3 regions of the Rhodococcus sp. NPDC058639 genome follow, and region 1 is predicted to be linked to each of the others. Evidence: riboswitches for the same ligand, from Rfam matches in the RefSeq annotation. Region 1 holds a riboswitch; each other region holds the start of a gene.

Region 1 (12,570 bases):
GAAAGACCGCGATACGCGTCGGCCGCGAGGGCTTGGGCGGACGGCCCGCCGGAGTTCTCGGACCACAACCACTCCGCGTAACACGCGAAACCTTCGTGGAGCCAGATGTCGCACCAGCGAGACAATGTCAGGCTGTTGCCGAACCACTGGTGAGCCAATTCGTGTGCCACGAGCCGTTCTTCGGTCCTGTGCCCGTCGCAGAAATTCGCCCCGAACGTGGACAGACCCTGCGCCTCGATGGGGATCTCGAGGTCGTCGTCCGTCACCAGTGCCGTGTAGTGCGCGAAGGGGTACGGGCCGAACAGGCGCGTGAACAACTCGAGCATCTCCTGTTGGCGCCCGAAGTCCTTGTCGAACGCGTCGCGCAGGCGTGGCGGGTGTACCGCATATTGCGGCACCGGTGACGACGCGATCGTGCGCATCTCGTAATGACCGATCTGCACGGTCGCCAGGTACGTCGCCATCGGCTCGGGTTGCTCGTAGACCCACGTGGTCCGGCTGGATTTGGTCGTCTTGTGGACGAGCGTTCCGTTCGCGATCGCCTGGAACGGCGCGTCGGTGGTGATCGAGATGCGGTAGGTCGCTTTCGATCCGGGATGGTCGTCGCACGGAAACCACGACGGAGCACCGTTCGGCTGGCTCGCGACGAGCGACCCCTCCTCGAGTTCCTCCCACCCGACGTCACCCCACATTGTGTGGAGCGGCGTAGGGGTGCCGGCGTACTGGACGGAGATGGTCAGCACCGCGCCCGCAGGGATCGAGTCTGTGGGGGTGACGGTGAGCTTGCCGTTGCGGTGCACGAATTTGGCGGGTCGTCGCCCGTTGACCGTCACCTTGGACACCCGCATCGGCGGCGCCAGGTCGAGTGCGAACTTCCCCCGCACATCGGTGGTCGTCGCGATGATGACGGCCCGACCCTCCAACCGGTTCGCCATGATCTTGTAGGCGAGATCGAGTTCGTACCGCGACACGCGGTAGCCGCGGTTGCCGCTGGTCGGAAGGTACGGGTCGAGGGGACGGTCGGCGGTCACAGGCGGCACCGCCTTCGCGGCTTTGATCGGCTTCACCGCGGTGACCAGTCGCCCGGGGACGTCCACGCCGAGATCGGGTTGCCTTGCCAGCGGGTCGAGGGTGGCACGACGTCGCCCCGCATCACCAGAGATGCGGGTCCGACCGTGGCGCCGTCACCGATCCCCGATGCGGGTAGCGCGACGCACTGGGGGCCGAGGGTCGCGCCGGCGCCGAGAGTCACGGTGTCCATGGCCATGATCCGATCATGGAACAAGTGTGTCTGTACAACGCACCCGCGTTCCACCGTCGCGCCGTCGCCCAGTGTCACGAGGTCCGCTTCGGGCAGCCAGTAGCTTTCGCACCACACGCCGCGTCCGATCGTGGAACCGAGTGCGCGCAACCACAGGTTCGTGGCGGCGGTGCCCGTCGCCGCGCGCGCGAACCACGGTGCGGCGACGGTCTCGACGAAGGTGTCCGATACTTCGTTGCGCCACACGAACGAACTCCACAGCGGGTGTTCTTCTCGGCCGATACGGCCGACGATCAGCCATTTCGCCGCGATCGTCACGAGGCACGCGACCGCGCCGGCGGCCATCAGCACCACACCGCCGAGCAGGGCGGCGATCCGGTACCCGAAGTGCGACGCGAGCGTGTTGAGCGTGAAGAGGACTCCCAGCCCGATCCCGAACGTGACGATCATGGGGACGAGCCGGCAGGTCTCGACCAGACCGCGTGCGATCCGCAGCTTCGGCGACGGTGCGAAGGTGCGGCTCACATCGCTGTCACCCGCGGCGCGGCGCAGTCGCACCGGGGGACTGCCGAGCCAGGACGACCCCGATTTCGCTTTCTCCGGTGCGGCCGAGAGGACCGCGACGAGACCATGCTTCGGGACACGACGGCCGGGCGCCGCCATACCGGAATTGCCGAGGAACGCCCGCTTCCCGACCTTGGCGTGCGAGATGTAGAGCCAGCCGCCCCCGAGTTCGTACGACGCGACCATCGTGTCGTCGGCCAGGAAGGCTCCGTCGGCGACCTTCGTGAACTTGGGCACCATGAGCACCGTCGACGCCTCGACGTCCTTGCCGATATCGGCGCCGAGGAGCCGCAGCCAGCCCGGGGTGAGCATCGAGGCGTACAGCGGGAAGAGGAAGGTGCGCGACGAATCCATCAGGCGCTCGGTGGCCCACACCTGCCAGCCGACGCGGCTCCGGACCGGATGCCAGCCCTCCGTCATGCGAATCGACAACAGCCGCACGGCGATCAGCGTGGTGAGTGCGAAGACGAACATGGTCAGCAGCGCCGCGACCGGAAGCATCGCGAGGGACCGGGGAACGGCGTCCGCAATGGTCGCGGTGTTGCGCACCCCCCACACGAGTAGCGCGACACCTGCCGCGATCGACGCGATCGGCAGGCCACCGAGGAGGAGGGAGGTCAAGGCGTACACCGGAATCCAGCGGGCTCCGCGGGGCGGTGCCTCGGCGGGCCAGGGACGGTCGGCCTTGCCGATTTTCTTGGCCGGCGATCCAGCCCAGTGCTGCCCGGACTTCACGCGCCCGAACACCGCGGAGCCGGCCTCGACTTCGGAGTTCTTGCCGATGCGAGCACCGGGGGCAAGGAACGAGCGGGCACCGACCGCCGCGCCGGCACCTACCCGAATGGTGCCGATGTGGACGAGGTCGCCGTCGACCCAGTGACCCGACAGATCGACCTCGGGTTCGATCGAGCAGCCGTCGCCGAGTTCGAGGAATCCGGTGATCGGGGGAAGGCTGTGCAGATCGACATCTCGTCCCACCTTCGCTCCCAGCGCCCGAGCGTAGTTCCGCATCCACGGGGCGCCCGAAATATTCGTTGCTCCGACGGCGTCGGACAGGCGCAGCGCCGCCCACAGCCGCAGGTGCACCGAGCCGCCCCGCGGGTAACTTCCGGGAACCACATTGCGGAGCAACAGCCGCGCCGCCACGACGGCAATCGCCATGCGCCCGGGAGGGGTCAGGAACAGGGCGGCACCGAGGGCGGTCCACCACCACGACAGGGTGACCGTCCACGGCACGTCGACGACCAGGCTGACGACGTTGTTGAGGATCGCGAGCCAGACAACCCACTGCAGCCCGGTGAGCGTCATGAGCGGCACGGTCGCGACGATCTGCGCGAACTGTGCGCGACGGGACACCGGAGCGACCACCCGGTGCGTGGCAGCGGTCGTCGGAGCCAGTTCGTCCAGGTAGACGGCGAGGGATCCGAGGCGCGGCCGGTCGTACAGCTGTGCGACGGTCATTTCCGGGTAGCGGGCACGAATGGCGGTCACGAGCTGGGCGGCGGCGAGCGAACCCCCGCCGAGTTCGAAGAAGTCGTCGTCCAGGCCGTCGATGGGAGCGCCGAGGATGTCGGTCCACAACCCGGCGAGCCACGCGGCGGTGGGGTCGAGACCGAGGGCATCGATCGAGTCGGCGTCTGCACCGGGGAGCGGCCACGGCAAGGCGTTGCGGTCCACTTTCCCCGATGTTCGCGTGGGGAGTTCGTCGACGCGGGCGAGCCGGGGGACGAGGGCGGCAGGAAGCTGCTCCGACAGGAGGTCGTGGGCGGCCGCGAGATCGAAGTCGGGGTCCGTCGAGGCGAGGTAGCCGACGAGAACCGAGTGTCCCGTCGCCGTCGTGCGGACGGCGCAGGCGCCGCCGGCGACGCCGGGAAGGTTCTGCAAGGCATTGTCGACCTCACCGAGTTCGATGCGGCGTCCGCCGATCTTGACCTGATCGTCGGCACGGCCCTGGAACAGCAGTCCTTGCCGGTCGAGCACGACGAGGTCACCGCTGCGGTAGGCGCGCGACCACCCGAGACTCGGCATGGGTGCGTACTTTTCGGCATCCTTCGCCGGGTCCAGATATCGCGCCAGCCCCACACCGCCGATGACGAGTTCACCGGTTTCTCCCTCGGCGACGGGGTTGCCCTCGGCGTCGACGACAGCGAGATCCCAGCCGTCGAGGGGCAGCCCGATGCGGACCGGACCGGAGCCGTCCATGAGTGAGGCGCACGCGACGACGGTGGCTTCCGTCGGACCGTAGGTGTTCCACAACTCTCGTCCCGGAACAGCAAGCCGTTCGACGAGGTCCGGCGGGCACGACTCGCCGCCGAAAATGAGCAGCCGCACCGCTTCGAGAGATTCGGCCGGCCACATCGCGGCGAGGGTCGGCACGGTGGAGACGACGCTGATGTCACGGGAGATCAGCCAGGGTCCGAGGTCCATACCGGACCGGACCAGTGAGCGCGGAGCGGGCACCAGGCACGCGCCGTGGCGCCACGCGAGCCACATCTCCTCACACGAGGCGTCGAATGCGACCGACAAGCCGGCCAGTACCCGGTCTCCCGGCCCGATCGGGGCGTCTCGGCAGAACAATCGTGCTTCGGCGTCGACGAGCGCGGCCGCGTTGAGGTGGGTCACCGCCACACCCTTCGGGGTGCCGGTCGAGCCCGACGTGAAGATGATCCACGCATCGTCGTCGAGCCGTGGACCGCGCAGCGGCGGGTCGGCCCGTACGGGGGCGGTGCCGGGACCGATGCCGTCGTCGGTGACGACGGCGGTGACCCGGGCCTCGGAGAACACCAGGTCGGCGCGTTCGTCCGGGTCGTCGGCGTCCACGGGAACGTAGGCCGCGCCCGCGGCCAGAATCGCCAGGATGGTGACATACAGCTCGGCTCTGCCCGAGGTCATCCGAATTCCGACACGATCACCCGCTCCGACGCCGGCGTCGAGGAGGGTGTACGCGCCCACCCTGACCTTCTCGACCAGTTCCGCGTAGCCGATGACGCTGGTGCCGTCGTCGATCGCCGGTGCGTCGGGATGCGCCTCGGCGGTCGCGCGCAGGATGTCGACGAGGGTGCGGGGTGGCGGTGCGTGCGACGCGCGAAGAAACTCTGCGGGGATCACAGAGCTGCGGGGTTCAGCGGGGAGTGGGGCAGGCAAGTCCGCGGCGTCCTTCTACTCGATGGTGCTCCGGTTATCTCACGTTCAAGTGGACACGAGGTGAACGTCGGGGCGCGCCACCGCCCCGGGTGTGTCGCGCCCCGGCCGAACCCGAGGCGGTATTTCGGCAGGTCCGCGGCTTTCGTCCGCAGCGTCACGGTCGGTGCACCGCATCCGGTTTGACACGAGACCGCCCGACTGCAATCCTCTTCGGCAGGTCATGAGTACCAGCATCAAGCCCCGGCTTGCTGGTCGGCAACCCTCCGCCGCGGTGGGGTGCTCCGGGTGACGACCTGGCTGTGATTCCAATACCGGACACGGCAAGCGCGGACTCCGCCGGCGATCGTTTTCCTTCGTCGTGGCGATTACCGACGGGTCCCTGGATCGACGAGGGATTTTGTCATGACTGCTGTATCTGCCCCCGCCTGCATCGCGCCGTTCGCACACGTCTCCGGGTGTGACGTGCAGGTGCCGCTCGTGCAGGGTGGCACCTGCACCTACGCCAACTTCGATTACGCGGCGAGTGCACCTGCACTCGCCACCGTCACCGAACGCATCGCCGAGTTGCTGCCGTACTACGCGAGCGTCCACCGCGGCGCCGGATACGCCTCGCGCGTGAGCACCGCGAGCTACGAGGACTCGCGAGAGTCGGTGGCACGCTTCGTCGGTGCCGACACCGATCAGGTTGTCGTCTTCACCCGCAACACCACCGATTCGCTGAACCTGCTGGCGGGCGCGGTGCCCGGCGACGTCGTGGTGCTCGATATCGAGCACCACGCGAATCTGCTGCCGTGGAAGAACTCCCGGGTTGTCGTGGCAGCCGACTCGATTGCGGAGACCGTGCAGCGTATCGCGGAGGAGCTGAACCGGGCGCCGGCCGCGCTGCTCGCCGTCACGGGTGCCTCCAACGTCACCGGTGAAGTGCTGCCGATCTCCGAGCTCGCCGCCCTGGCTCATTCGTGCGGTGCGCGGATTCTCGTCGACGGTGCACAGTTGGTGCCCCACCGCAGCGTGGATCTCACTGCCGACGGAATCGATTACCTCGCCTTCTCCGGTCACAAGCTCTACGCCCCGTTCGGCGCCGGAGTGCTCGTGGGACGCCGCGACTGGCTCGACACCGCCGAGCCGTACCTCGCCGGTGGCGGCGCGGTGCGCGAGGTGAGCCTCGACGGTGCCGAATGGGCTTGTGCCCCTGCGCGACACGAGGCCGGGACACCGAACGTACTCGGGGTTGCCGCGCTGGCCGCGGCATGCGACACCCTCGGCGGATTCGACACCGAGGCCGCGGCGCGGCACGAGGAAGAACTGTGCCGCCTGCTCGTCGACGGACTGAGTGGCGTCGAGGGCGTCGAAATCCTGAAGTTGTGGGACGACTCGCAAGACTGCGTCGGCATCGTGACCTTCACCGTGGACGGATACGAACCGGGTGAGGTGGCGTCGTACCTTTCGGCCGAGCACGGAATCGGAGTGCGCGACGGGCGTTTCTGCGCGCACCCGTTGCTCGCCCGCGTGGGACGCCCGGGTGGGGCGGTGCGCGCGTCGCTGGGGTTGGGTAGCTCGTCGGCAGACGTGGACCGGCTTCTCGCCGCGCTGCGCACTCTGGTTGCGCAAGGACCTTCGTGGACGCACGCGAAGACCGACGGCGTGTGGAGCCCGGCACCGGAAACCCGGCCCGGACTCGCGCAGTCGGGAGAGGGTGCGCCGCAATGCATCTGACGGCGATCGTCACGGTCGACAATTCCCCACGGGCTCGGTAGGGTAATCGCATGATCTCGGAGGCGACAACCACGGCGCACTGGTGCCGTCGGCATGTCGACCTGTGCCGCACGGCCTCCGGCACCTGTCCGGCCTGAGTTCTCTCCGCACGCTTTTCTTCAGCTGCTGCCACTCACGGCAGATTACGAGAGGTCACTCATGTCGTACAACGATTCTGCCTACCCGGATTCTGCGCAGCGGTTGCTGCGCGTGGCGGTCGAACTGTCCGGGCGGTCCGGGCCCGATTACTGGGCCGATCTCACCGTGGGCCGTCCGGGCGAACCGCCACTCGATCCGGCCGCACCGTCCGGCAACGTGATTCGCGTTCGCGCCGCAGACCTGCGGGAAGCGGGGAAGATTCGCGATCGGATCCGCAGCGAGGCCGCCTCGGAGGGCCGTGACCCCGACGCGGTGACAGTGCTCGTCGATCTCGAGGTGCTCGTCGATCCCGATGCACGTGCTGCGCGCCGGCACGCCCGCATTGAGGGGACGACCGCCCGCCGGGAACCGGGCACGCTGTCGTATGTGGGGACTCCCGAGGGGCTTGCGAGCCTCATCGCCGACGTCCACTCCGTCGGGGTGGCGGACGGCGTCACGCTCATTCCCGTACCCGTACCGTTCACTGTCGAACATCTCGTCGACGGCACGCTCCCGTGGCTCGAAGCCCGCGGACTGCTGACGGTGTCACCGACTGTTGTGGAGGTTCTGCGACGGTTCGGTGAGGGGGTAGGTCCCGCGGCACGCGCGTCGTAGCCGGACACCGAGACCAACGAAGGGGCAGGAGATTTCTCCTGCCCCTTCGTTTGTGCTCTAGGCGCTTCGCCGGTGGAGAGGCGTGACGATCTGGACGCGCGCATCGGGGTCGAAGCGGTACCCGGCTCCTCGGACAGTGGTGATGATGTCGCCGAACCTGCCGAGTTTCGACCGGATCCGGGAGACGTGCACATCGACGCTCCGGTTACCGCGTTCGGGATCGATGTAGCCGGCACCGAGGGTGCGCAGAGTCGAGCGGGGAACCGCTGTGCGAGGGCGATCGACGAGATAGGAAAATATCTCGAACTCGGTGTGGCTCAGTTCTACTCGGCTGCCGTCGAGCACCAGACCGCGAGCGGGCAGGTCCACCACGAGCGGTGCGGGCCCCGGGCTGAGGAGCGTGTGTGTGCGTGCGCCGGGAAGAAGGCCGGTCGCTGTTTCGCGGAGCGCGTCGGCGAGTGCCGCGAGGTCGCCGGGGTTGACAGCTCCCGTGTCCGAAACTTGCACGATCAGAACAAGTTCCGGCTCGTCGACTGACGCGGTGCTGCTTGCGCGTTCGAGGTGGTCGGTGGTCATCGAAGACTCCGCTCGGAGAATGGATATCGGCGCGCCACGTGACGCATATGCCGCGGGTGACGATCGCGGTTGCCGGGAAAGGAGGAGGGCTGGTGCGTATCTCAGCGTGCACACAGGCTCGAGCGGGTGCGGCACAGGTCGACGTGCCTGCGGCTCCACGCTCGGTCGGTCATGAGTCGAAGTGTACCGCGCGTCGCACTTCGGGTGGTAGCCGAGCGATACCCCTTCAGTCCACGTCCACGTCGATTCCCGCCGTGACGCGCATCAGTTCGGGGTACGTGGTTCGAAACAACGTGTTCGCGCATCCACCCGCCGCCCACAGTTCGGCGTGGTCCTTCAGTGACAGATCGATGTAGGTCGGAAGGTTGGTGGGATGTCCGAGCGGGGCGACGCCACCGACAGGCTGGCCGGTGACCTCGACGACCACCGAGCGGGGTGCCGGCACCAGGGTGCCACCGAGGCGCTCGCCGGTGCGGTCGAGTGCGACCCGGTGTGCGCCCGACACCAGGAGCAGGATCGGTTCGTCGTCGAGAAGGAACACCAGTGACTTCACGATGGCGCCCAAGTCGGCTCCCACCGCCGCCGCGGCCTGTTCCGCAGTGGTCACGGAGTCGGGTTGCCGGGTGATGAGCCCGTGGTGTCCACGAGCGATGAGCGTGTCGGCGACACGGGCCACGTTCGGGTGCCAGAACCTGCTCATGAGTCAAGAGTAGGACCTGATCATCGGGGACGAATACGCGAAACGCCCGAGTAGTTTCGGGGCGGTGGCAGTGCTCGCCGACGAAGGACATTACTCTCGAGTAATGACCGATCACACCAGTTGGAAAGCGTTCACCGTCGAGCACAAGGACCACGTCGCCCAGGTGACGCTTATCGGCCCCGGCAAAGGCAACGCGATGGGCCCGGACCTGTGGTCCGAGCTGCCCGTCCTGTTCGCCCAACTCGACGCAGATCCGGACGTGCGTGCCGTCGTGCTGGCCGGCGCGGGCAAACACTTCACGTTCGGCCTCGACCTCGTCGCGATGGGTGGTGACCTCGCGGCGGTCCTCGCAGACGGTGCCCGCGCGAAGGCGCGCACCGATTTCCACGGGATGGTCAAGCGCATGCAGGCCGCCATCACGGCCGTCGCCGACTGCCGCAAGCCGGTCGTCGCGGCGATCCAGGGCTGGTGCATCGGCGGCGGTGTCGACCTCATCACCGCGGCCGACATCCGCTACGCGAGTGCCGATGCCAAGTTCAGCGTCCGCGAAGTGAAGGTGGGCATGGTCGCGGATGTCGGCACCCTTGCGCGCCTGCCGTACATCATCGGTGACGGGCACGTCCGGGAACTCGCCCTCACCGGTAAGGACATCGACGCTGCGCGCGCCGAGAAGATCGGTCTGGTCAACGACGTCTTCGCCGACGCCGACGAAGTCCTCGCCGCGGCCCACCGGACGGCTGCGGAGATTGCGGCGAACCCGCCGCTGGTCGTGCACGGGATCAAGGACGTCCTCGATCACAGTCGCTCGGCGCAGGTCGACGACAGCCTTCGCTACGTCGCGGCATGGAACGCGGCGTTCCTGCCCTCAGAGGATCTCGGCGAGGCGATCAAGGCGATCTTCGAGAAGCGCGCGCCCGAGTTCAAGGGACAGTGACGACGGCCGGTATCCCGGCACACCCCCGAAAGGACGAATCTCCCGGCCGATCCGTGGATCATCCGGGAGATTCGTCGTCGCAGGACACTCTGGTGTTCTGCGGCAGGCTCAGTGGCCGCCGTTGTCCTTCAAGCGCGCGATGGAGGCAGTGACCTCGGCCTCGGCGTCGGCGCGGCCCGTCCAGTCCGCGGCTTCGACATGCTTGCCCGGCTCGAGATCCTTGTAGTGCACGAAGAAGTGCTTGATCGCGTCGAGCTCGAACTGCGGCACGTCGCCGATGTCCTGGATGTGATCCCACCGCGGGTCACCTGCGGGGACCGCGAGAACCTTGTCGTCGCCACCGGCCTCGTCGACCATCTTGAACATGCCGACCGGGCGGGCGTCGACGATGACGCCGGGGTACACCGACTCGGGGAGCAGTACGAGGCAGTCGAGCGGATCGCCGTCTTCACCGAGAGTGTTCTCGATGTACCCGTAGTCGGCGGGGTACCCGAACGCGGTGTAGAGGTAGCGGTCGAGCTTGACGCGGCCGGTCTCGTGATCGACCTCGTACTTGTTCCGCTGCCCCTTGGGGATCTCGATGGTGACCTCGAACTCCACGCGCTTGCCTCACTTCGTCGGTGTTTTCGCTCGCCGATACGACATCCGTATCTGCGGTGATGGTCCGGAGAAAGGATAACGGGCGCGGCGCTAGTCTGGACGACGCAGGTACCGGACCACGAAGGCGGCCACCAGGGCGCGAGTGTGCAGGACACAGCGGAGGCGTGTTGGCGGGGCAGGAAAAGATCAAGAAGCAGGGTTCGTTGGTCACACGTCGGCGCCGGAACATCCGGATCCTGTTCGGTATCTGGGCAGCCGGTTTTCTCGCACTCGTCGTGGGCGGCGCATTTGCCGTCTACGACGTGCGCACCACTGCGAGCGCCACGATCGCGCCCGCTCCCGCACCGGTCATCGCGGACCTCGCGGTCGCGCCGGTGGCGGACGATGCCCCGGCTCCGGTCCCCGCAGCCCTGGCCGCCGCGCTCGACGCAGCCGTGAAGAACCCGGCGCTCGGATCGTTCACCGGATCGGTCACCGACGCGGCCACCGGGACCGTCCTGTGGTCCCAGGAGCCCGACCGGCCGATGACCCCCGCATCCACGACGAAGATCCTCACCACCGCGGCGGCGTTGCTCGGCCTGCCCAGCGATCACCGCATCACCACGCGGGTGGTCGAGGGCTCCCGTCCCGGCGAGATCGTCCTCGTCGCGGGTGGCGACCCCACCCTCACCGCTCAGCCCGTCGGCGAAGACGGTTTCTACCCCGGCGGTCCCCGCATCGCCGATCTCGCGCAGCAGATCCAGCGCAGCGGAGCCGTCGTCGACACCGTGGTCGTCGATGTCGGGATCTTCAGCGGAGACCCGCTTGCGGTCGGATGGGACGCCACGGACGTCGGTGACGGGTTCGTCGCACCCATCGAACCGGTGATGCTCGACGGGGGACGCTTGCGGCCGCTCGAAGACGAGTCACCGCGTTCGGCTACTCCTGCGCTGGACGCCGGGCGAGCGCTCGCCGCCGCACTCGGCGCCGATCCCGAGAAGGTCACGATCGGGACGGCCTCGCCGGGCACAGCGCCCATGGCATCGGTTCAGTCCGCACCCCTGCGGACACGACTGGAACAGATGGTGCAGCACTCCGACAACGTGCTCGCCGAAACCATCGGACGGGAAATCGCGATCTCCTCGGGTAGCGCGCCCACGTTCACCGGTGCCGTCCAAGCTGTGACCCGCACTCTTCAGGGCGCCGGGATCGACACTTCCGGGGTCACGCTCGAGGACCTCAGCGGCCTCTCCCTCGACAACCGCATCCCGGCGCGGGTCCTCGACTCGATCGTCGCGCGCGCCGCCGGCCCGGACGCTCCGGCCCTGCGTCCGATGCTCGATTACCTGCCGGTCGCGGGTGCCACCGGCACCCTCAGCGACCGCTACGGCACCACTGCGCGTGCCGGAGCCGGGTGGGTGCGCGCGAAAACGGGCACACTGAGTCTTGTGAGCGGGCTTACGGGATACGTCGTGGACGTCGATGGGCGGGTATTGACGTTCGCACTCATGTCGAACGACCGGTTCCCCAACGAAGCACGACCCGCGCTGGACGATGTCGCGGCCGTACTCCGGGGATGCGGCTGCCGATGAGCGAGCAGGAGCGGGGCCTCGGCGACGCGATCGACTGGGAGTTCGCGGCGGGTGTCGGTGCCCGGCTCGCGCGCTCCGGCCCCGCGATGTCGGGGTATACCCGTGACGCCGCCATCGAGGAGCTGTACGCGGCGGCCGAGCGCGCCGAAGGCCCGGTGCGCGAGCAGACCGGGATGGGTGACGGAACGGTGTCGCCGCCCGCGCGCGTCGTGGATCGTCCCGACTGGGTGCGTGCCGCGGCGGAGTCGATGGCGGACCTCACCGGGTCCGACCGGAGCGGACGCTGGCTCGGTAAGCCCGCGGGCGCGCAGGCAGGCGCGATGCTCGCGTACCTCGCGTCGGCCGTCCTCGGCCAGTACGACCCGTTCTCGCGCACCCTGCTGCTCGTCGCACCCAACGTCGTCGCCGTCGAGCGCGCACTGAAGGTGCCGACCTCGGACTTCCGCCTGTGGGTGTGTCTGCACGAGGTCACCCACCGTGTGCAGTTCGAGCAGGCTCCCTGGATGGCGGACCTCATGCGCGAGTCCACCGCCGAACTCACGGCAGCGGTCGACGAACCGATCGGCGAGGTCGTGAGCAGGTTCGTGGCCGCCGCCCGCGATCTGCGCACTCCCGGCGACAAGCCGATGTCGCAACGCGGCATGGTCGGATTGCTGCGTGCCACGCAGGCGGAACCCCAACGCGAATCGCTCGATCGGATGCTGGCGCTCGG
Region 2 (11,100 bases), on a different contig from region 1:
GTGCCCGGACTCACGTGGTAATTGGCACCGAAGGGCAGCCCGAGCCGACCCGCCAGGTCCGCCGACGGCCCCGCGCTCGAACCGAAGAGCCACACCTGAAGGTCGGCGTTCTCACCGGGGGTGGCGTGCAGGTCCGTTCCGTCCGGTGCGGTGAATGTGCCCTGGAGGAACGCGAGGATGTCGCCGACCTGGCTGTCGAACTCCGGAGCCTGCGCTCCCGGTTGCTGCAATACCCCGAAGCTCGCGGCCAGCCGCGACGAGGAGAGCAGTGTCGCAGGAGAGAAGGGCGGCGGGATGACGAGTCCGTCCCGAACTTCGATCGGACGGGCCACGGGTTCGGGTGCTCCGGATGCAACGGCGGCGAGCGCTTCGGCCCGTCGCTGTCCCGACCTGCCCAGTCCCAGATCGATCCGTCCCGGATACAGCGCGTCGAGCGTCCCGAACGCCTCGACGATCCCGACGGCTGTGTTGTGGCCGAGTTGCACGGCGGCAGCCCCGACCCGAATCGTCTCTGTCGCAGCAGCTATGGCGCCGATCAGCACGACCGGCGACGACGACGCGACAGCCACGAAGTGATGCTCGGCGACCCAGTACCGCCGGTAGCCCCATGCCTCGGCGTGACGCGCCAGATCGATGCTGTTGCGCAGCGCCTGCGCCACGGTCGACCCCTCGCTGACCGGAGAGAGGTCGAGGATGGACAGCGGCACCGGGTTCGACGCGCTCATGCCGGCGCCTCGCCGGTACGCGGGTTGCGTTCACCGGCGTCGACTGCGAACGGCAGACGGTTCTCCGGAGGCGCGACCGGGCACGTGGCCGCGTCGGTGAAAGCGCACGGCAGGTTCGCAGCCCGCGTGAAATCCAGTACGACGCTGCCGTTCCCGGATCGTTCTGCACGGAGAGTCCTCGCAGCCGGATAGGTGGTGACACCACTGGTCGCGTCGGTGAACAGGATCTGCAGCGGCCCTTCGGCGTCCCCGAAGGCGACGAGTTCGTGTTCGGCACCGTCGTGGCGGAAACGGACGACGCCGGCCGCACGGTGGTGGTGTTCGAGTCCGTCGACGACCGCTCCGGTGGTGACGACGCGCTCGTCGTCGAACGGGGTGAACCGTCCTGTCAGTCGCCACGCCGGATCCGGGTCGTACGCCGGGATGTGCGTGAACGACTTGAGGGCGGGAGCCTCGCGGTCGTGGATGCGGATACCGAATCGCCCGGTGCGCTGGATGACCTCGACGAACCCCCGATCGAACTCCACTTCCGCGCCCGGAGCACCTTCGGCAGGTTCGAGCCGTGTGATCTCCCCGTCCAGATCTCGGACCACGGTCGTGCCGGCGACGTGCCAGCGTCCCGGCACCTCCTCGAATCGGGTGGGGGTGCCGTCGAGCCAGTGCAAGGCGGTCAGGCTCAGCCAGCCGAGGGGCCGACGGAGGCTTTCGTTGCGCTCGGTGTGCCACTGTTGCCAGTCGGCGACGAACCGGTCGAGTGTCGTGGTCACGATGCACGGACTCCTTCTGTGACGGTGCGCTGGTCGGCTACCCCGAGGTGGCCGCGCAGGGTGGTGGTTCCGTAATCGGCGCGGAAACTGCCGCGCTCTTGGAGAAGTGGCACGACCTGGTCGACGAAGTCGTCCAGTCCTCCCGGTGTCAGGTGCGGTACGAGGATGAAGCCGTCGCTCGCGTCGGTCTGTACGTAGAGATCGATCTCGTCGGCGACCTGCTGCGGCGTCCCGACGAATTGCTGGCGTGCGGTGGTCTCGATGACGAGTTCGCGGATGCTCAGGTTTTCGGCGTCCGCCTTCGCCTTCCATGCCCGCGCGACTGCCAGCGGGTCCTTGGCGTGACGCACCCGGCCACGGGTGATGGTCACATTGTCTTCCGGTTCCACATCGGGCAGCGGACCGTCGGGGTCGTAGGACGAGAGGTCCTTGCCCCAGATCTGTTCGAGGAACGCCAGGGCGGTCTGCGGACCGACCTGTTGCAGCCGGATGTGCCGGGCACGTTCCTGCGCGTCTTCGGGCGAGTCCCCGAGTACGAATGTCGCGGCGGGGAGAATCTTCAGGTCGTCGTGAGTCCTGCCGTACTTGGCGAGCCGACTCTTGACGTCCGTGTAGAACGCGCGCCCTTCCTCGAGGGTGCCGTGCCGGCTGAAGATGGCGTCGGCCCGGGCGGCGCCGAACTCGCGGCCCTCGTCGGAGTCCCCGGCCTGAAGCAGTACGGGATGGCCCTGTGGGCTGCGCGGAACCTCGAAGCGTCCGGTGATGTCGAACTGGGTGGTGTGGAGGTCGACGGGGGTGATCGCCTCGTCGGATGCGAACACTCCACTGGCGCGGTCGATCACCGGGGCCCGGTCACTCCAGCTGTCCCAGAGTGTGCGGACCGCTTCGACCACCTCGTGCGCCCGGACATACCGCTGCGAGTGATCGAGGTACCCGCCCCGCCGGAAGTTCTCGCCCGTGAACGCATCGGAGGACGTCACGAGATTCCACGCGGCCCGACCACCCGAGAGGTGATCGAGAGTCGCGAACTGCTTGGCCAGTTCGTACGGCTCGTTGAACGTGGTGTTGATCGTGCCGGCCAGGCCCAGGTGGGTGGTGGCGCCGGCCAGCGCTTCGAGCACGGTGAGCGTGTCCGGTCGGCCCACCACGTCGAGGTCGTGGATGCGGCCGCGGTGCTCTCGCAATCGCAATCCCTCGGCAAGGAAGAAGAAGTCGAATTTTCCGCGTTCGGCGGTGCGAGCGAGATGCAGGAACGACGCGAAATCGATCTGGCTTTTCGACGCCGGGTCGGCCCAGACCGTGGTGTTGTTGACCCCCGGGAAGTGCGCGCCGAGGTGTATTTGCTTACGTATCGTGTTGCGGGACACTGATGTCAGCCCTTCAGTGAGCGGAAGTGAAGCGGTTGGCGGGCCGGTCGAGACCCAGTCGTTCGCGCAGGGTTCCGGTGACGAGTTCGGCGGCCGGCCGCAACGCCGGCAGCACGTCGGCGACGAGGCGTTGCGTGGTCGAAGACAACGCGAGGGGTCGAAGAACGACGCCGTCCACGCCGCGCACCCCGTCGAGCAGTTCGACGAGTCCGCGGGACGTTCCCCGGTGGAGCACGGTTTCCGGACGGTAGTGCGCACCGGCCCAGTCCTCGAGCCGGGAGAAATCGTCCGTAGCGTCGCCGTCGCTCGCGGCGAGCAACAGATCCACGTCGAGCAGGACATGGAGGCGACGGCCGTTCGCGGCGGCGCGCACGCGGTCTGCGAGATCTTCCGCCGCGCGCAGATCTGTCGCGCGAATCCGTACGAGATCGGCTCGCGCAGCGGCGAAGTCGAAGGAGTGCTCATCGCTGATCGTTACTGCGATGAGCGGCTGTCCCTGTGGGGACCGCGGCGTGATCGACGGGCCCTTGACGGAGAAGTATTCACCCTCGAAATCGATGTAGTGCAGCTTGTCGCGGTCGACGAATCGGCCCGTCTCCACATCCCGTATCTCGGCATCGTCCTCCCAGCTGTCCCACAGTCGGGAAGCCACCTCGGCCGCCTCGTGGGCTTCCGCCCACAGTGACCCGTCGTGCTGGGCCTCTTTGCGCCCGAACAGCCGTGTCGGAGCGTCACCCCGGGTCACCGCGACCTCCCATCCGGCGCGGCCGAGAGTGGTGTGGTCGATCGTCTGGATCGCCTTGGCGACATGGAACGGTTCGGTATGGGTAACGGTCGCGGTGGGGATCAGTCCGATCCGGGACGTGGCGGTGGACAGCCGCGCAGCAATACCGACCGCTTCGAGGCGACCGCGCACGGTGTTCTCGGCGGAGGTGACGCCGAAGTTGTCGGGCAGGAAGGCGAAGTCGACACCCGCCCTGTCGGCACTCCCGACGAGGTCGCTCCAGTACCGTGCAGTGAAGAGGTCCTCGGCGCGCGAATCGTCGCGTCGCCACGACGCGGGGTGGAGACCGGTGCCCGCGAATTCGACGGCGAGCAGCAATTCCGAACTATCGGGCATGACGAACCTTCCCTGGGATGGCGTCGAGCAGCATCTTGGTGTACTCGTGCCGTGGGTTGTCGAAAATGTCTGTGGTGGTGCCGCATTCGACGACATCGCCGGAACGCATCACAGCGACGGTGTCGCTGATGTGGCGGACGACGGCGAGATCGTGGGAGATGAACAGGTAGCTCACACCGAGCTCGTTCTGCAGTTCGGTGAGCAGGTCGAGGATCTGGGCCTGAACCGACACGTCCAGTGCGGAGACCGGTTCGTCGAGCACCACGAGTTCCGGTTGCAGCGCGAGGGCTCGTGCAATTGCGACGCGCTGGCGTTGCCCGCCCGACAACTCGGCAGGTTTGCGCTCGAGGTGGGACGGCGCCAGCGCCACCTGGTCGAGAAGCTCCGCGACTCTGGTGCGACGCTCCGCCCGGGTTCCGATACCGAAGGCGTCGAGCGGTTCGGCGACGATCTCGCGTATCCGCAGTTTCGGGTCGAGCGACGCGTACGGGTTCTGGTGGACGATCTGCACCCGGCGGCGCAACGCCCGCAGTTCGCGGCCTCGCAGCGCGGTGATGTCGCGCCCGTCCAGCTGGACCGTCCCCGTCGTTGCGGTGTCGAGCCGGATCGCGATCCGTGCCACGGTCGACTTCCCTGATCCTGATTCCCCCACCAAGGACAGCGTCCGGCCGCGGTGCACATCGAACGACACGTCTCGCACCGCCTCGAGCGAGGATTTCCGGCCGATGCGGAAGGTTTTCGACACGTGGGAGACGGACAGGATCGGATCGCTGCCGTTGTCCCGGCCGACGCGACGAGGCGCATCCGCCGAACTCGGTGCCGCAGCAATCAGCGAACGCGTGTATGCGTGCTGCGGGTTGTCGAGTACCTGGAGCGCCGGCCCGGTCTCGACGATCCGTCCGTCCTTCATCACGACGATGCGGTCGGCACGGTCCGCAGCGACACCCAGATCGTGGGTGATCAGAAGAACCGAGGAACCGGTTTCCGCGATCCGCTCCTCGAGATGGTCGAGGATGCGTCGCTGCACCGTGACATCGAGTGCGCTCGTCGGCTCGTCGGCGATGACCAGTTCGGGGCGGCATGCGAGGGCGATACCGATGAGCACCCGCTGTCGTTGCCCGCCCGAGAGATCCTGCGGGTACTGCTCGGCACGCAGTTCCGGGTGGTCGAGCCCGGCCTCGTCCAGAATCCGCAGAGCGTCGATCTTCGCGGTGCGGCGATCCGCACGGCCGTGGATCCGCAGCACTTCGGCGATCTGGTCGCCGATGCGGACGACCGGGTTGAGCGAGGTGGCCGGATCCTGCGGGACCAGGCCGATGCGTGCGCCTCGAAGTCGTGTCCATGCCCGTTCGGGGAGTTCGTCGAGGCGCTGACCGTCGAACGTGACCGTGCCACCGGTGACCCGGCCGCTCCCCGACAGAAGACCGAGAATCGCGTGCGCTGTGGTCGATTTCCCCGATCCGGACTCGCCCACCACGGCCACGACCTCGCCGCGAGAGACGGAGAAGTCGATTCCGTCGACGGCGGGGACCGTATCCCGCCCCGAGCCGTACACCACGCGCAGATCGCTGACCTCCAGGAGAGGGCGGGTAGTGGTCATCGGGTACCTCGTTTCTCGACGGCGTGGCCGATGCGGTGAGCAGCAAGCACCACCGCAACGATCACCAGGCCGGGCAGAGTGGTCATCCACCAGGCGGTCGCCAGATAGTTGCGGCCTTCCGAAATCAGCGACCCCCACTCGGGTGTGGGCGGCACCGCGCCGAAGCCGAGGAAGCTGAGCGACGAGACCGCCAGGACGGCCATGCCGAATTCGACTGCGGCGAGGGCAAGGACCGGCGCGTACGAATTGCGCAGCACGTGACGGCGCAACACCGAGTGCCACCGTGCACCGGAGGCGAAGGCCGCTTCGACATACAGTGCGCGCCGCACCCGCAGCACCTCCGAGCGCATCACCCGGGCGAAGTTGGCGACGAGCCCGACGCCCACGGCGATCGCCACGTTCACGGTTCCGAACCCCAATGCGGTGACGAGTGCGAGCGACAGCAGGAGAGCGGGAATCGACAGCAGCACATCGACGATACGCATGAGCACCGCGTCGAGAACGCCGCCGACCGCCCCGGAGAGCAGTCCGATCGCCGAACCCGCGACGAGTGCGATTCCGACGGCGAGGAGCGTCGCGGTGAGCGACAGCGCCGCCCCGTGCACGACCCGCGTGTAGACGTCGCGGCCGATGTTGTCGGTGCCGAACCAGTGCGCGAGGCTCGGGCCCTCCAGTTTCTCGGCGGGTATCCCCACAAGCGGGTCACCGGAGGCGAAGACGGACGGGAAGAGCGCGAACCCTACCGCGAGGAGCAGCACGCCGGCCGAGACCACGACGACCCCGTGCCGCTGCACCTGCACCACACCCGCACGCCACCGCGACGGACGACCCACCGGTGTTCCTTGCCGCGGCGAGGCACCCGTGTGCAGTTCTTCTCGAGTCAAAGTGTCAGACAAGAGCCTTCACCTCCAAGCCGGTATCGTGCGCGGCGGGTTCGCGCTCGACGTCCGGCGCGACGCCCTGTTGCCGGCGGGCGCCGACGATCCGCGGGTCGATCAGCGGATACAGCAGGTCCACGGCGAGATTGACGAGAACGAACACGGCCGCGGAGAACACGACGATGCCTTGCACGACCGGAATGTCCTGCGTCATCACCGACATCTGTGTCAGCCGGCCGATACCGGCGCGCGAGAACACCGTCTCCACCACCACCGACCCCGCAAGTAGCGACCCGACGAGGACGCCGGCGATCGTGAACGTCGGAATGCTCGACAGTCTCAGGGCGTGCCGCAGCTGGATACGCAGGCGGGAAGCGCCTTTCGCCCGGGCCGCTTCGATGAAGGGCTGGCGCCACGTCGAGGTGAGGCTCGCGGCGAGCACCTGTGCGATCACCGCCGAGACCGGCAATGCCAGCGTGATCGCAGGCAGAATCAGATGTTCGATGCTCTGATCCCCGAATGCCGGCACAAGCTTCAGACGGAACGAGAAGACCTGGAGCAGAATCAGCCCCACCCAGAAGGTCGGGACCGCGACACCGAGCGGGGGCAGGGACAGCAGCGCGTTGCGCAGCCAACCGACGCGGGTGTACGTCGCGAGCAACGCAACCGCCGTTCCCCCTACCACCGCGGCCGTCAACGCTGTGGAAGCGAGGACCACCGTGCTCGGAAGTGCCGCGCCGATCGCGTCGGTCACCGACTGTCCGGTCGAGATGGAGGTACCGAAGTCACCCCGGATCGCGCTACCCAGCGCATTCCGGTACTGCGTCCACACGGGTTGGTCGAGTCCGTACCTGGCCTGCAGTTCGGCGATCGCCGCGGCGTCGACGGGAGTGCCGTTGTCGCCCGACGCGGCCATACTCACCGGATCGGACGGCAGCAGATAGAGGACACCGAACGACACGGTGAACGCAGCCCACAACACACCGACCGCCTGCAGAACGCGGGATACGAGATAGCGCACCACGGTTTACTCGCTCAGCCAGGTGTCGAAGAATTGCAGTCGCGCCGACGCCTCGAAGGCAAGATCCTGCACGTTCGGGCCGACACCGATCGCCTGTGACAGCTCGACCGTCGGGACCCACAGACCGTTGTCGAGCACGAGTTGCTGTGCCTGCCGGATCAATTGCGCACGCACCACCGGATCGGTGGTCGTCAATTGAGCGGTCAGCACCTCGTCGAGCTGCGGGATCGGTCCACGCCGGTTGATGTTGCGTCCGTCGAGCCCGAAGGCCGTGCGCAAGATGTCGCCATCGGCGCGGGTGCTGTTGTAATACGACGACTCGTAGTCACCCGAGTTCTGCCGTGCGGTTTGCTCCGACATGGATTGCAGGTCGAGTTGCAGGTCCACGCCTACGGCACGAAGCTGCTGCTGGACGAGTTCGAGGATCGCCTGGTTTCCCGCGAACACGGGGCTGAACAGCACGGGGAAGCTCAGCCGCTGTCCGTCCTTGACCCTGACCCCGTCGGCGCCGGGGACCCATCCGGCCTCGTCGAGGATGCGCTGCGTCTTGTCCGGGTCGTAGGTGACGTCGTCGAGCGCGGCGTAGCCGGGGGTGGCCGAGGCCAGTGTGCTCGTCGCCGGCTCGAAGTCGGGTCCGAGGACGGTATCGACGAGTTCCTGCCGGTTGATCGCCGACAAGAGCGCGGCGCGGACCGCGGGATCGGTGAGCACCCCACGAGTGACGTTGGGCTGGAACCCGAAAGGAATTCCGGGATTCGACGTGGTGAGAATGCCTCCACCGGCAGCCTCGATCTGGGGGGCGTCCTGCGGCAGCGCATCCGAGATCGCATCGAGCTGTCCCGACGCGAGAGAACCTGTGCGCACACCGGATTCGGGAACGATCGAGAACTCGATGCGATCGAGATACGCCTCGCCGTCGTGCGCGAATGCCTCCGATCCCCACGAGTATCCGGCACGTTTGACGAGCGTCACGGACTTGTCCTGCTGGTAGTCCTCGAGCACGAAAGGTCCGGTTCCGGAAAGATCTCCGGCGCAACGCTCCTCGGCGCTCTTCGCGGCGTCCTTGTCGGAGAGCAGACCGAGCTGCAGTGTCGCGGTGGCTTGGAGAAACGGAGCGTTCGGCGCAGAGAAGTTCACCTGTGCGGTGTGCTCGTCGACCACGGTGGTGCCGGTATAGCCGGCGAGGTAACCGACGGCGCTCGGGGCCTTGACGCCGCCGATGCTGTTCACGATCGCGTCGAAATTGTTCTTGACGGAGGTCGCGGTGAACGGTGTTCCGTCGCTGAAGGTAACACCGTCCTTCAGCCGGAAAGTGAACTGCGTAGCGTCGTCGTTGGCATCCCAGCTTTCGGCGAGCCACGGCACGATCTCGCCGGTTTCGGGGTTCTGATCGGTGAGCGAGTCGACCACCTGGCGTGCGACGTAGATGGTCTGGTTGGTGCCGGCTTGGACCGGATCCGCGCAGGTGGGTGCCTGCGACAGGCCGTACCGCAGTGTTCCGCCGGGCTGCGGAATGCCACCACCGGGTGTGGCCGCCGACGAATCGGACCCGCACGCGGTCAGACTGCCGGCAAGTGCCGACGCGGTGAGGGCGGCGACGACGACGCGGCGGGAAGCGGATATGGACGAAAGTGGCACCTGTGGCTCCATGATCTCGGCACGGCGCCGGCAGCCGCGCGAATGCGAGGTGGCCGGGCCGGAGTAGACGTGCTGCGGGAGAATGCTTTACGAAACGGGGACCGCGCGGCGGCGACAGAGTGCGCCACTGTGGCGGCACAGGTCGACGTGCCGGCGCGACCACGATCCCACCGAAGGCCGATTTCTCATGCTGTCCTCCATCGTTCCCGGCGGTAGCACCCTCACCTGCGAGGCAGGGGGTTGCTGCGACGTCGTCGAGCCGGGTCTCTCGGTCGCTCTGGATGGTCGTGGCAGACGCTACGCATCCCGCCGCGGGTGGCACACGCTTACGCTCAGCGTGATCGAAACCCCTACCGGGCGACGAGCCGGCCCGGGATCGCCGCACGCAAGGCCGGCGCGACCTCGCTCTGGAACAGTTCGAGACTTGCACGCTGCTCCGCGCTGGTGAGGCCGCCGCGATCGGCGGTGACGTGCATGACCTCGTGCCCGAGCCGTTCGTGATAGCGCAACACCTTGTCGATCACCTGCTGCGGGCTGCCGATCAGCGCGGAACTGCGCTCGACGAAGTCCTCCACGGTGCCGAAGACGCTCGGCTGGCCGGCCTCGCGTGCGAGTCGCAGCCGTTGTTCGAACAACGGGCGGAACCGGTCGACCGCCTCCTGCGACGTCCGCGTCACGTACAGCCCCGCAGTTCCTGCACCCACCCGCGCCGCTGCGGGATCGTGTCCGTACTCCGCCCAGCGCTGCCGGTAATAGCCGATGAGCTCGGCATAGGGCTCGATCGGGTTGGTCACGTTGGCCGAGAACACCGGGTCGCCGTACTTCGCCGCCAGATCGACCGAATCGCGACTCGTTGCGCTGCCGTGCCATATGGTCAGGCGGCGTTGCAGTGGACGCGGCACTGTGACCGCATCGGTGAGCGGCGGTCGGAAGCGCCCCTCCCATGTCGCGGTCTCGTTCTCCCACAACAGCCGGAACAGTTCGTAGCCTTCGCGATTGCGGTCCCACTGATCGTCGGGGGTGACGTGGAACAGCTCCGCTTGTGCGGTGCCGTTTCCCTTGCCGATCATCAGGTTCAGACGCCCACCGGACAGATTGTCGAGGGTCGAATAATCCTCGAACGCGCGCACCGGATCGAGCAGACTCAGCGTGGTCACTCCGGTCCACAGTTCGAGCGTCGACGTGCGTGCGGCGATGTTGCTGAGCACAACCGGCGGCGACGACGACAGAAACGGGTGTTCGTGCCGTTCCCCGACCGCGAACCCTTCGAACCCGAGTTGTTCGGCCAGCACCGCCGTATCCACCACTTCGCGAAGTCGTTCGGCGGGACCGAGCATGTCTCCGGTCACGGGGTCGGGTTGGTGGGTGATCAGGCTCAGCAGCAGGAATCTCACGCGGACTCCACCTTTCGGGTCAGGAATTTCTCGAACGGGTGTGGGCCGATCTCCTCGGCGGGGCGGGTCACGTCGTACAGGGCGGTGTATCCCGCGGCGAGATAGAGGCCGACAGCTTCGGGTTGGCGCCACCCCGTCGTGAGATAGATCCGGGCGTACCCGCGCAGCAGCGCTTCGGTTTCCAGTTCTGCGAGGACGATGCGGGCGAGTCCCCGCCGGCGGTGCCGCCGGGAGGTCCAGATGCGTTTGAGTTCGGCGGTGTCCTCGTCGTATCGCCGGAATGCCCCGCCCGCGACCGGTTCCCCGTCCTCGACGACGACGAGCAACGCCCCGTGTGGCGGGGCAAACTCCTCGCCGGGGTGCGTGATCAGCGCCTCGACCTGTTCTTCGAGCGGGCGTTCGTACCGAGTGCTGTATTCCACCGCGAGTTCGGCCAGCAGTGGCGCCGCGCGAGGGTCGTCCTGCGAGACTGCGTGTATCTGCAGGCGGCGGGTATCGCTCACCGGGCCACCACACCGACGCGGGCACCGACACGGAACACATCCGGTGAGACGGCGGTTCCGTCGACGAGTCCCGTCACCAGTTCTCCG
Region 3 (7,840 bases), on a different contig from region 1:
TCTTGGGCAACCCCGGAGGGTTGATCCGTGAGTCGGCCACGGCCTCGCTGGTGATACCCCATCGCTCGAGGACCTGCGTGTACGTCCCGTTCTCGATGATGTGGTCGAGGGCCTCGTTGATCGCCTGGATCAACCCGTTGTCCTTCTTCGTCAGTACCGCGATCTCGCCCTGGAGGTCCGACCCCGCGCCGGAGAACGTCCCTGCCACTTCGGTTTCGCCCGTTTGCAGAGCGTGGAAGGCGGAGGTGGGGTTGGGGCCGACGTATGCGTCGATGCGACCCGAGCCGAGCGCGAGGTAGTAGTCGACCGCGTTCTGGTAGTAGAGGATGTCGGCCGGTGCAAGACCTGCCTCGATGTTCTGCTCGTTCCACTCGACGAGCAGTGCTTCCTGGTTGGTACCCGAACCGACACCGATCGTGAGCCCGGCGATGTCCTTCGCGCCGTCGAAGGTGATGCCGCTGTCCTTCTTCACCTCGACAGCGAGGCTGTCGAGGCGGTAGGTCGCGAAGTCGTACTTCTCCTTGCGTTCCTCCGTCACGGTGACGTTGGAGATGAACACATCGGCCTCCCCGGAATCGACGCGCACGAAGTTCTGCGCCCAGTCGGCGGCGGTCAACTCGATATCGAGGTCGAGCACGTCCCCGATCAGATAGGCGAAGTCGGTTTCGGACCCGATGATCGTGGTGTCGTCGTCGGCGTAGAAGCGCAACGGTGGAGCGGTGCCGGCGGCGCCTGTCACGATCAGGGTGCCGCGGTCGCGGATCGCCTGCGGTACCTTCGCGGCGATCTCGTCGACCTTGTCGGTCGTGATGCGGTTCTGGTAGGCGGTGAGGTTGTAGCCGGCAGCGGTCGCGGCGTCAGCCTGATCGGGGCCCGAACTGCAGGCGGCGGTACCCAGCACCGCTGCAGCGGTGACGGTGGATGCGAGCAATCTGAGACGGCGGGACGAGGCGAACATCATTACCTTCCATGGGGGGGATATGAGCAGTCGAGTGAATGCGGAGCGATGGTTCGGGCTGTTCAGAGGACCTTCGACAGAAATGCCCGTGTGCGTTCGTGCCGGGGCCGATCCAGGATGTCCGCGGGGGTTCCCTGCTCGACGATCACACCGCCATCCATGAACACGACCGTGTCGGCAACCTCGCGTGCGAAGCCGATCTCGTGGGTCACGATCACCAGAGTGGATCCACCGCGTGCGAGGTCTCGGATCACTTCGAGCACCTCACCGACCAGTTCGGGGTCGAGCGCGGACGTGGGTTCGTCGAACAGGATGACGGCGGGCCGGAGTGCGAGGGCGCGGGCGATCGCCACGCGCTGTTGCTGACCTCCGGACAGTTGCTTGGGGAAATCGTGGATCTTGTCCCCCACCCCGACCCGATCGAGCAGTCCGCGTGCTTCTGCCTCCACCTCGCCGCGGTCACGGCGCTGCGCGGACAGCGGTGCCTCGACTACGTTTTCGAGCACGGTCAGATGCGGGAAAAGGTTGAAACTCTGGAACACGAACCCGATCCTCGACCGCTGGCGCAGGATGTCGCGGGTACGCAATTCGTGGAGTTTGTTGCCGCGACGCCGGTAGCCCATGAGTTCACCGTCGATGCGGACAGTGCCCCGGTCCACCTTCTCGAGATGGTTCAGGGTCCGCAGCAACGTGGACTTGCCGGAGCCCGACGGCCCCAGGATCACCGTGACTTCTCCCCGACGGACCTGCAGGTCCACCCCCTCGAGCACGGGGAGTGTTCCGAACGATTTGTAGACACCTCGCACGTCGACGGCATAGGGGACGCGTTCGTCGTCAGAGGTCATCGGGTCGCTCCCCGGGGTGCGCCGACGCCGCTGTCGCGGATCTCCCGGTACTTCGCGGTGACCTTCTGCCACGGCGTGAGGGGCAGCGCTCGGGCGGAGCCTCGCGCGTAGTGTCGCTCCACGTAGTACTGCATGATCGACAGGAATGTCGTCAGGATGATGTACCAGACGGTCGCGACCATGAGCAGCGGAACGACGCGTCCGTTGCGGCCGAAAACGACCTGGACTTGGTAGAACAGTTCGGCGATCGCCATGGTCGAGACAATCGACGTGCCCTTGAACAGGCTGATCACCTCGTTGGCCGCGTTGGGCAGGATCGAACGCATCGCTTGTGGCAGAACAATTCTGAAGAACTGCCGTCCGCGCGGGATACCGAGAGCGTTGGCAGCTTCGACCTGGCCGTGATCCACCGAAATGATGCCGGCACGAATGATTTCCGCGGAGTATGCGGCCTGGTGCAGCGCCAAGCCCAGGACCGCGGCCGTGAATCCGGAGATCACGCCTGTGACGTTGAACGAGAAGAAGCCCGGTCCGAAAGGCACACCGACGGACAACGTTCGATACAGGTACGCAATGTTGAACCAGAACAGCAGTTGGACGATCAACGGAATCGACCGGAAGGCCCAGATATAGGTCCACGAGACGACCTGCAGCACTGGGTTGTTCGACAATCGTCCCACTGCCAGGAGGGCACCGAGCGCGAACCCCAGGATTGTCCCCCAGAGTGTCAGCTTGATCGTCATCCACAGCGCGGCGAGCACGGACGTCGCGGTGAAGTACTGAGCGAAAGTCGGCCAGTCCCAGCCCGGGTTGGTCGCGAGACCGTGCGCGAACTGTGCAACGACGATCAGCACGGCGGCACTGGTGACCCAACGCCACGGGTGCCGGGTGGGAGCGACGACGAGATCCGAGTCGTCGAGATGCTCGGGGACCGGGGTGGTCGTGCGGATTTCGGTAGGCGCGCTCACACCGACCCACTGCGGGCAGGAGACATCATGGTGGATCTTCCTTCCATCGGTCCCGGCGGTAGCACCCGCACCCGATGTCGGGAGGGTTGCTGCGACGTCAGGGAGCCGGGTCTCTCGGTCGCTCTGGATGGGACTGCGCGGAACAGAAGAATCGGGCATACATGGGGACTGCGATGAACTGTGGACCAGGAGAACGCTGCGCACACCTATTCGAATCGACCTGATTTCAAGCCTCGCGGAACATTCCAATCCGCACCGCGGAAGCCGCTGGTGCGCAACGATGGAGCACGTGGGCAGCGTCGAACGAGTAACTATCACCGCGTCCGGGCCGAGCCGCGCGTATCGCGGGGCACCCTGGTGGGCAGTAGCTTCGGCCGTGCTCGCCCCTGTTGCACTGACCGCGGGCTGGGTGGTCGCGGGCACGGTACAACCACCGGAGTACAGCGCTGTGCGGCAGAGCCTGAGCACGCTCGCCGGGCACGGTGGAGCCGAACGCTGGATCATGACGACGTCGCTGTTCGTGCTCGGCGCGTGCCATGTGGTCACGGCGCTCGGACTGAGCGCACTGCGTCCCGCCGCACGACTGGTCCTCGGCGGGGCGGGAATCTCCGGGATCGCCCTCGCGGCACTTCCGCAACCGGCGAACGGATCTGCCACGCCGCACGTGGTCAGTGTCGTCGTCGGCTCGATCCTGATCGCGACATTCCCCGCGTTCGTCGGGTCTCGCAGCCGTCCGCAGTCGTTCGCACTCAGCGTCCGCGGATCGGCCCTCGCGACCACGGTGTTCGTGGCACTGACCGTGGCGTTCCTGATCTCGGCGCAGGGTGGGCAGTATTTCGGGCTGGTCGAGCGGGTGGGCTTGACGCCCGAGACGATATGGCCCCTTGTCGTCGTCCTCGCCTTACGGCGTAGTGCGCGCCAGGATGCGGGCACCTAGACCGACCGGAAGCCGCCTCGACCCTGTCCCGGCGCCTCCGTAGACTCCGAGCAGTGACGCCGCTGGAGTTGTTTCTCGTTGCCCTCGCCGGCCTCGGCGCCGGTGCGATCAACTCGCTGGTCGGCTCCGGAACCCTCATCACCTTCCCGACCCTCATCACATTCGGGGTCCCGCCCGTCACCGCGACCATGTCGAATGCGATCGGACTCGTCGCGGGCGGTGTGTCGGGAACGTGGGGTTATCGGCGCGAGTTACGCGGCCAGTGGCCGACGTTGCGATGGCAGATCCCCGCGTCGATCAGCGGCGCGTTGATCGGGTCGTGGCTTCTGCTGCATCTGCCGGAGACGGTGTTCGAGACCGTCGTGCCGGTCTTGCTGGTCCTGGCGCTCGTCCTCGTCGTGCTGCAACCACAGATCCAGAAATGGGTACTACGACGCACCGACGGCGATCCGGACGGGCGGATCGGCCCGGTCCGGATGACCCTGCTGGTGGTAGGCACTTTCGCCGTCGGCATCTACGGCGGGTACTTCACGGCCGCACAGGGCATCCTGTTGATGGGTTTGTTCGGTGCCCTCCTTACCGAACATATCCAGCGTCAGAACGCCACGAAGAATCTGCTCTCGCTGATCGTGAACATCGTCGCGGCAAGCGCGTACATTCTCGTGGCGTTCGAACGCATCGACTGGACTGTGGCCGCATTGATCGCCGTGGGCTCGCTGATCGGCGGATACCTCGGTGCCCGGTTCGGTCGCCGCTTGTCCCCCACGGTGTTACGGGCGGTCATCGTGACCGTCGGGCTCGTCGGTCTCTACCGGCTGCTCGCCTGACGACCGGGCTCCGGGTCGCGGTCCGTCAGCGCAACGCCAGCGGGATCCCCGCCACGACGAGCGTGACCGTGTCCGACACCGCAGCCACCGACGCGTTGAGGCGACCGAGCGTGTCACGGAACAACCTGCCCGACGCGCTGGCCGGAACCACACCGCTACCCACCTCGTTGCTTACCCCGACCACGGGCACCTGGCATCGCTGCCACGCATCGAGGAGATCGGTGATGTCGGCGTCGACCGCGGCGAAGTCCCCACCGTTCCATACGTCGTGCAGGTCCATGCGCGCGGTGAGCCAGGTGCCGAGACAATCGATCAGCAGCGGGCCTGTCGCGGCGCGCAGGACGCCCGCGACATCGGAAGTTTCCACGGTGGACCACGATTCGGGACGACGCTCGCGGTGCAGTGCGACCCGCTGAGCCCATTCCGCGTCGCCGACGCGGATCCCCCCGGTCGCGACGTAGGTGACCGCGGCGTACGAGGCGAACAGTTCTTCCGCGTGCCGTGACTTTCCCGAGCGCACGCCCCCGAGTACCAGCGACCGGTGCGCCGGCGGCTTCTCCGCCCCGGACCGCACGATCTCACCGTCGGTACCGGGACGGGCACCCCACGCCTGTAGCCGTGTGCGCACTTCCGCCATGGGCGGGTTGTGGTGCCCGAGGTGCACCGCCACCACGTCCGTCGTGTCGGTCACGGCATCGCACCTGCGCAGAGCTGCGACTGTGTCCCGGAATTCGGGCAGTCCGTGGTGACCTCGCCTTAGGTCCGATCGGTCACCGAATGTTTCTTCGAGGAACACGGCATCGAACCGCGCGCCGCGCACTTCGTCGAACCAGCCGTCCGCTAGCGGGCCGGTGTCGCACGCCCACAGGATGCGGGAACCGTCCGGACCGGTGACGTCGTAGAGCACCGCATCACCCTCGCGGAACACCTGATGTCGCGCGGGAAGAACCCGCACTGCATACCCGCCGACGGTGAGCGCGTCGCCCGCCTGCACCGGAACGAAACGCACCGGATCGTCCGGGCCCGCCCACTGCCGGCACATGTCGACTGCTTCCGCCGGTCCCACCACATCGAGCACGTGACCCGCATCGACCCACGAGCGGAACAACAGTGCCTGGGGTCCGAGGTGATCGGTGTGCGCGTGGGTGAGCAGGATGTGATGCACACCCGACAGGGTTCTGCCGAAACGTACTGCGGCGCGGGGTGCTTCGGGTCCGCAGTCGAGCATGAGCACGTCGTCCACCAGCGCAGCGGTCTGGCCGCGGATCTCGCCGCGTCGTGCGGCATCCGTGCAGGACTCGCAGGCACAGAAAGGATTCGGCCAGCCGTCCGCGGCGCCGGTGCCCAGCAGCAGTACGTCCATCATGCGTCCTTCCACGGATCACGAAGCGGGAGAACGGCGCGGCCGGCCGGCCGGTCGAGGACCTCGACCCGCGCCCCGTAGACCTGCCCGATCCGGTCGACCGTGAGCACCTCGGCGGGCGGCCCGTCGGCGACGACCCGGCCGCGGTCGAGAAGGACGAGCCTGTCACCGTACTGCGCCGCCGAGGTCAGATCGTGCATCGCGGCGATCACCGTCAGCTCACCTTCGGTGCGCATGGAGTCCACAAGTTCGAGTACCTGCTGTTGGTGCCCGATGTCGAGGGCGCTGGTGGGTTCGTCGAGCAGCAGCACCTGTGGTTCCTGTGCCAGTGCGCGACCGAGGACCACGCGCTGGAGTTCACCCCCGGACAGATCCGTCGCGAATCGGCGCGTGAACGGCTCGAGTTCGAGGCGCTCGATGACCCGGTCCACCACCGCCCGGTCGCGTCCCGTTTCCGAGCCGAACCGTGCGATGTGCGGTGTGCGGCCGAGCCGGACGAGTTCTTCGACGGTGACACCCTCCGGAACCACGGGGCGCTGGGGCATCAGCGCGACCGCGCGCGCCGTCGCACGCCGGGCGCCCCGGCCCGGCGTCACGGACGCCACCCGGACATGCCCCGTCGAGGGAACGAGCCCCGCGAGAACGTGCAACAACGTGGTCTTACCGGACCCGTTGGGTCCGACGAGCGACACCCACGCGCCGGTCGTCACGACGAGATCGACGTCGTGGAGCACGTCCACGCCGCCGCGTGCAGCCCCGACACCGCGGCACGTGACGGCGGTGGACGCGAGCGATTCGAGATCAGCGGACATCATGCACCTCGGCTTCGTCTGAGCACGACGAGGAAGAACGGCGCACCGATCGCGGCGGTGACCACGCCGATGGGCAACTCCGACGGCGACATGACGCTGCGGGCGAGCACATCGGCGAGGACGAGGAACGCCGCCCCGACCATCAGCGACAACGGCAGCAGCATGCGGTGACCGGGGCCGACGAGCAACCGGACCGCGTGCGGCACCACGATGCCGACGAACCCGATCAGTCCGCTCGCCGACACCACGGCGGCGGTGCCGAGTGTCGCCACGCAGACCAGCAACAGCCGGACACGAGCCGGATGGATCCCGAGGCTGGCGGCCTCGACGTCGCCGACCGCCATGACGTCGAGGGTGCGCCGGTGCAGTGCGATGACGGCAACCGCGACCACCACGTACGGCAGGACCACGACGACATCGGACCACCCGTCGGTGGACAACCGCCCGAGCATCCAGGAGTACACCTGACGCAAGGTGTCGTCGTGCAGTTGCATGAAGAACGTCTGGATGGCATTCGCGAACGCCGCGACGGCCACGCCCGCGAGGATGATGACGACTTCGGAACGCACCCCACCGACCGAGCGTCCGAGCGCGTACGTCGCGCCGACGGCCAGCAGGCCGCCGGCGAACGCTGCGACCGGAACCCCGGCAAACCCTGCGGCGCCTCCGACCACGATCGCGAGTGTCGCGCCGAGGCCGGCCCCGCTCGACACCCCGAGCAGGTAGGGGTCGGCCAGGGGATTGCGGAAGACGCCCTGGTACGCCGCTCCGGCGACGGCGAGCATGGCTCCGACGAGAACCCCCAGCACGACGCGCGGCATGCGGATGTTCCAGAGGATCGCCTGTTGCCGCGTCGAGAGCCCGGAATCGACGTCGACGAACGGCAACCGGTCGGCGATGTCGAGAAGGACCGCCTGCGGCGTGAGTCCCGCCGGGCCGACGAGGATGCTCACCAGCATGGCGGCGAGGAGAACGACCGCCGCGCCACCCAGCACGAGGGCGCGACGACGCGGGGTCGTGATCAAGGCGCGGGCTGGGCCGCGGGGATACCGGTGACGATCCGGGCGATGTCCCGCATCAGGTCCACGACGCGCGGCCCCCAGCGGCTGGCGATGTCCTCGTCGAGGACG

The links. A riboswitch is a leader RNA that binds a small molecule or an ion and turns the genes downstream of it on or off. The one in region 1 is predicted to bind S-adenosylmethionine.
Region 2: linked by a shared signal. The riboswitch ahead of ACFWU2_RS10945 (putative leader peptide) and the one ahead of ACFWU2_RS02965 (aminotransferase class V-fold PLP-dependent enzyme) in region 1 are both predicted to bind S-adenosylmethionine.
Region 3: linked by a shared signal. The riboswitch ahead of ACFWU2_RS10975 (amino acid ABC transporter permease) and the one ahead of ACFWU2_RS02965 (aminotransferase class V-fold PLP-dependent enzyme) in region 1 are both predicted to bind S-adenosylmethionine.

The regions. Positions count from the first base shown of each region.
Region 1 covers NZ_JBHXRF010000002.1:1,027-13,596, forward strand. The annotation lists gene ACFWU2_RS02955 (M1 family metallopeptidase) at 1-1,058, opposite strand, end outside; gene ACFWU2_RS02960 (Pls/PosA family non-ribosomal peptide synthetase) at 1,064-4,969, opposite strand; SAM riboswitch class IV at 5,186-5,302, shown strand; gene ACFWU2_RS02965 (aminotransferase class V-fold PLP-dependent enzyme) at 5,372-6,685, shown strand; gene ACFWU2_RS02970 (hypothetical protein) at 6,884-7,477, shown strand; gene ACFWU2_RS02975 (winged helix-turn-helix domain-containing protein) at 7,535-8,053, opposite strand; gene ACFWU2_RS02980 (YbaK/EbsC family protein) at 8,280-8,753, opposite strand; gene ACFWU2_RS02985 (crotonase/enoyl-CoA hydratase family protein) at 8,857-9,687, shown strand; gene ACFWU2_RS02990 (inorganic diphosphatase) at 9,796-10,287, opposite strand; gene dacB (D-alanyl-D-alanine carboxypeptidase/D-alanyl-D-alanine-endopeptidase) at 10,452-11,858, shown strand; gene ACFWU2_RS03000 (zinc-dependent metalloprotease) at 11,855-12,570, shown strand, end outside.
Region 2 covers NZ_JBHXRF010000005.1:644-11,743, forward strand. The annotation lists gene ACFWU2_RS10905 (LLM class flavin-dependent oxidoreductase) at 1-725, opposite strand, end outside; gene ACFWU2_RS10910 (DUF1684 domain-containing protein) at 722-1,492, opposite strand; gene ACFWU2_RS10915 (NtaA/DmoA family FMN-dependent monooxygenase) at 1,489-2,859, opposite strand; gene ACFWU2_RS10920 (LLM class flavin-dependent oxidoreductase) at 2,873-3,979, opposite strand; gene ACFWU2_RS10925 (dipeptide ABC transporter ATP-binding protein) at 3,969-5,579, opposite strand; gene ACFWU2_RS10930 (ABC transporter permease) at 5,576-6,475, opposite strand; gene ACFWU2_RS10935 (ABC transporter permease) at 6,468-7,481, opposite strand; gene ACFWU2_RS10940 (ABC transporter substrate-binding protein) at 7,485-9,128, opposite strand; gene ACFWU2_RS10945 (putative leader peptide) at 9,204-9,317, opposite strand; SAM riboswitch class I at 9,311-9,404, opposite strand; gene ACFWU2_RS10950 (LLM class flavin-dependent oxidoreductase) at 9,467-10,510, opposite strand; gene ACFWU2_RS10955 (GNAT family N-acetyltransferase) at 10,507-11,013, opposite strand; gene ACFWU2_RS10960 (FAD-dependent oxidoreductase) at 11,010-11,100, opposite strand, start outside.
Region 3 covers NZ_JBHXRF010000005.1:12,820-20,659, forward strand. The annotation lists gene ACFWU2_RS10965 (ABC transporter substrate-binding protein) at 1-958, opposite strand, end outside; gene ACFWU2_RS10970 (amino acid ABC transporter ATP-binding protein) at 1,021-1,803, opposite strand; gene ACFWU2_RS10975 (amino acid ABC transporter permease) at 1,800-2,771, opposite strand; SAM riboswitch class I at 2,812-2,905, opposite strand; gene ACFWU2_RS10980 (DUF998 domain-containing protein) at 3,061-3,708, shown strand; gene ACFWU2_RS10985 (sulfite exporter TauE/SafE family protein) at 3,762-4,535, shown strand; gene cobU (bifunctional adenosylcobinamide kinase/adenosylcobinamide-phosphate guanylyltransferase) at 4,561-5,898, opposite strand; gene ACFWU2_RS10995 (ABC transporter ATP-binding protein) at 5,898-6,710, opposite strand; gene ACFWU2_RS11000 (FecCD family ABC transporter permease) at 6,710-7,669, opposite strand; gene ACFWU2_RS11005 (ABC transporter substrate-binding protein) at 7,732-7,840, opposite strand, start outside.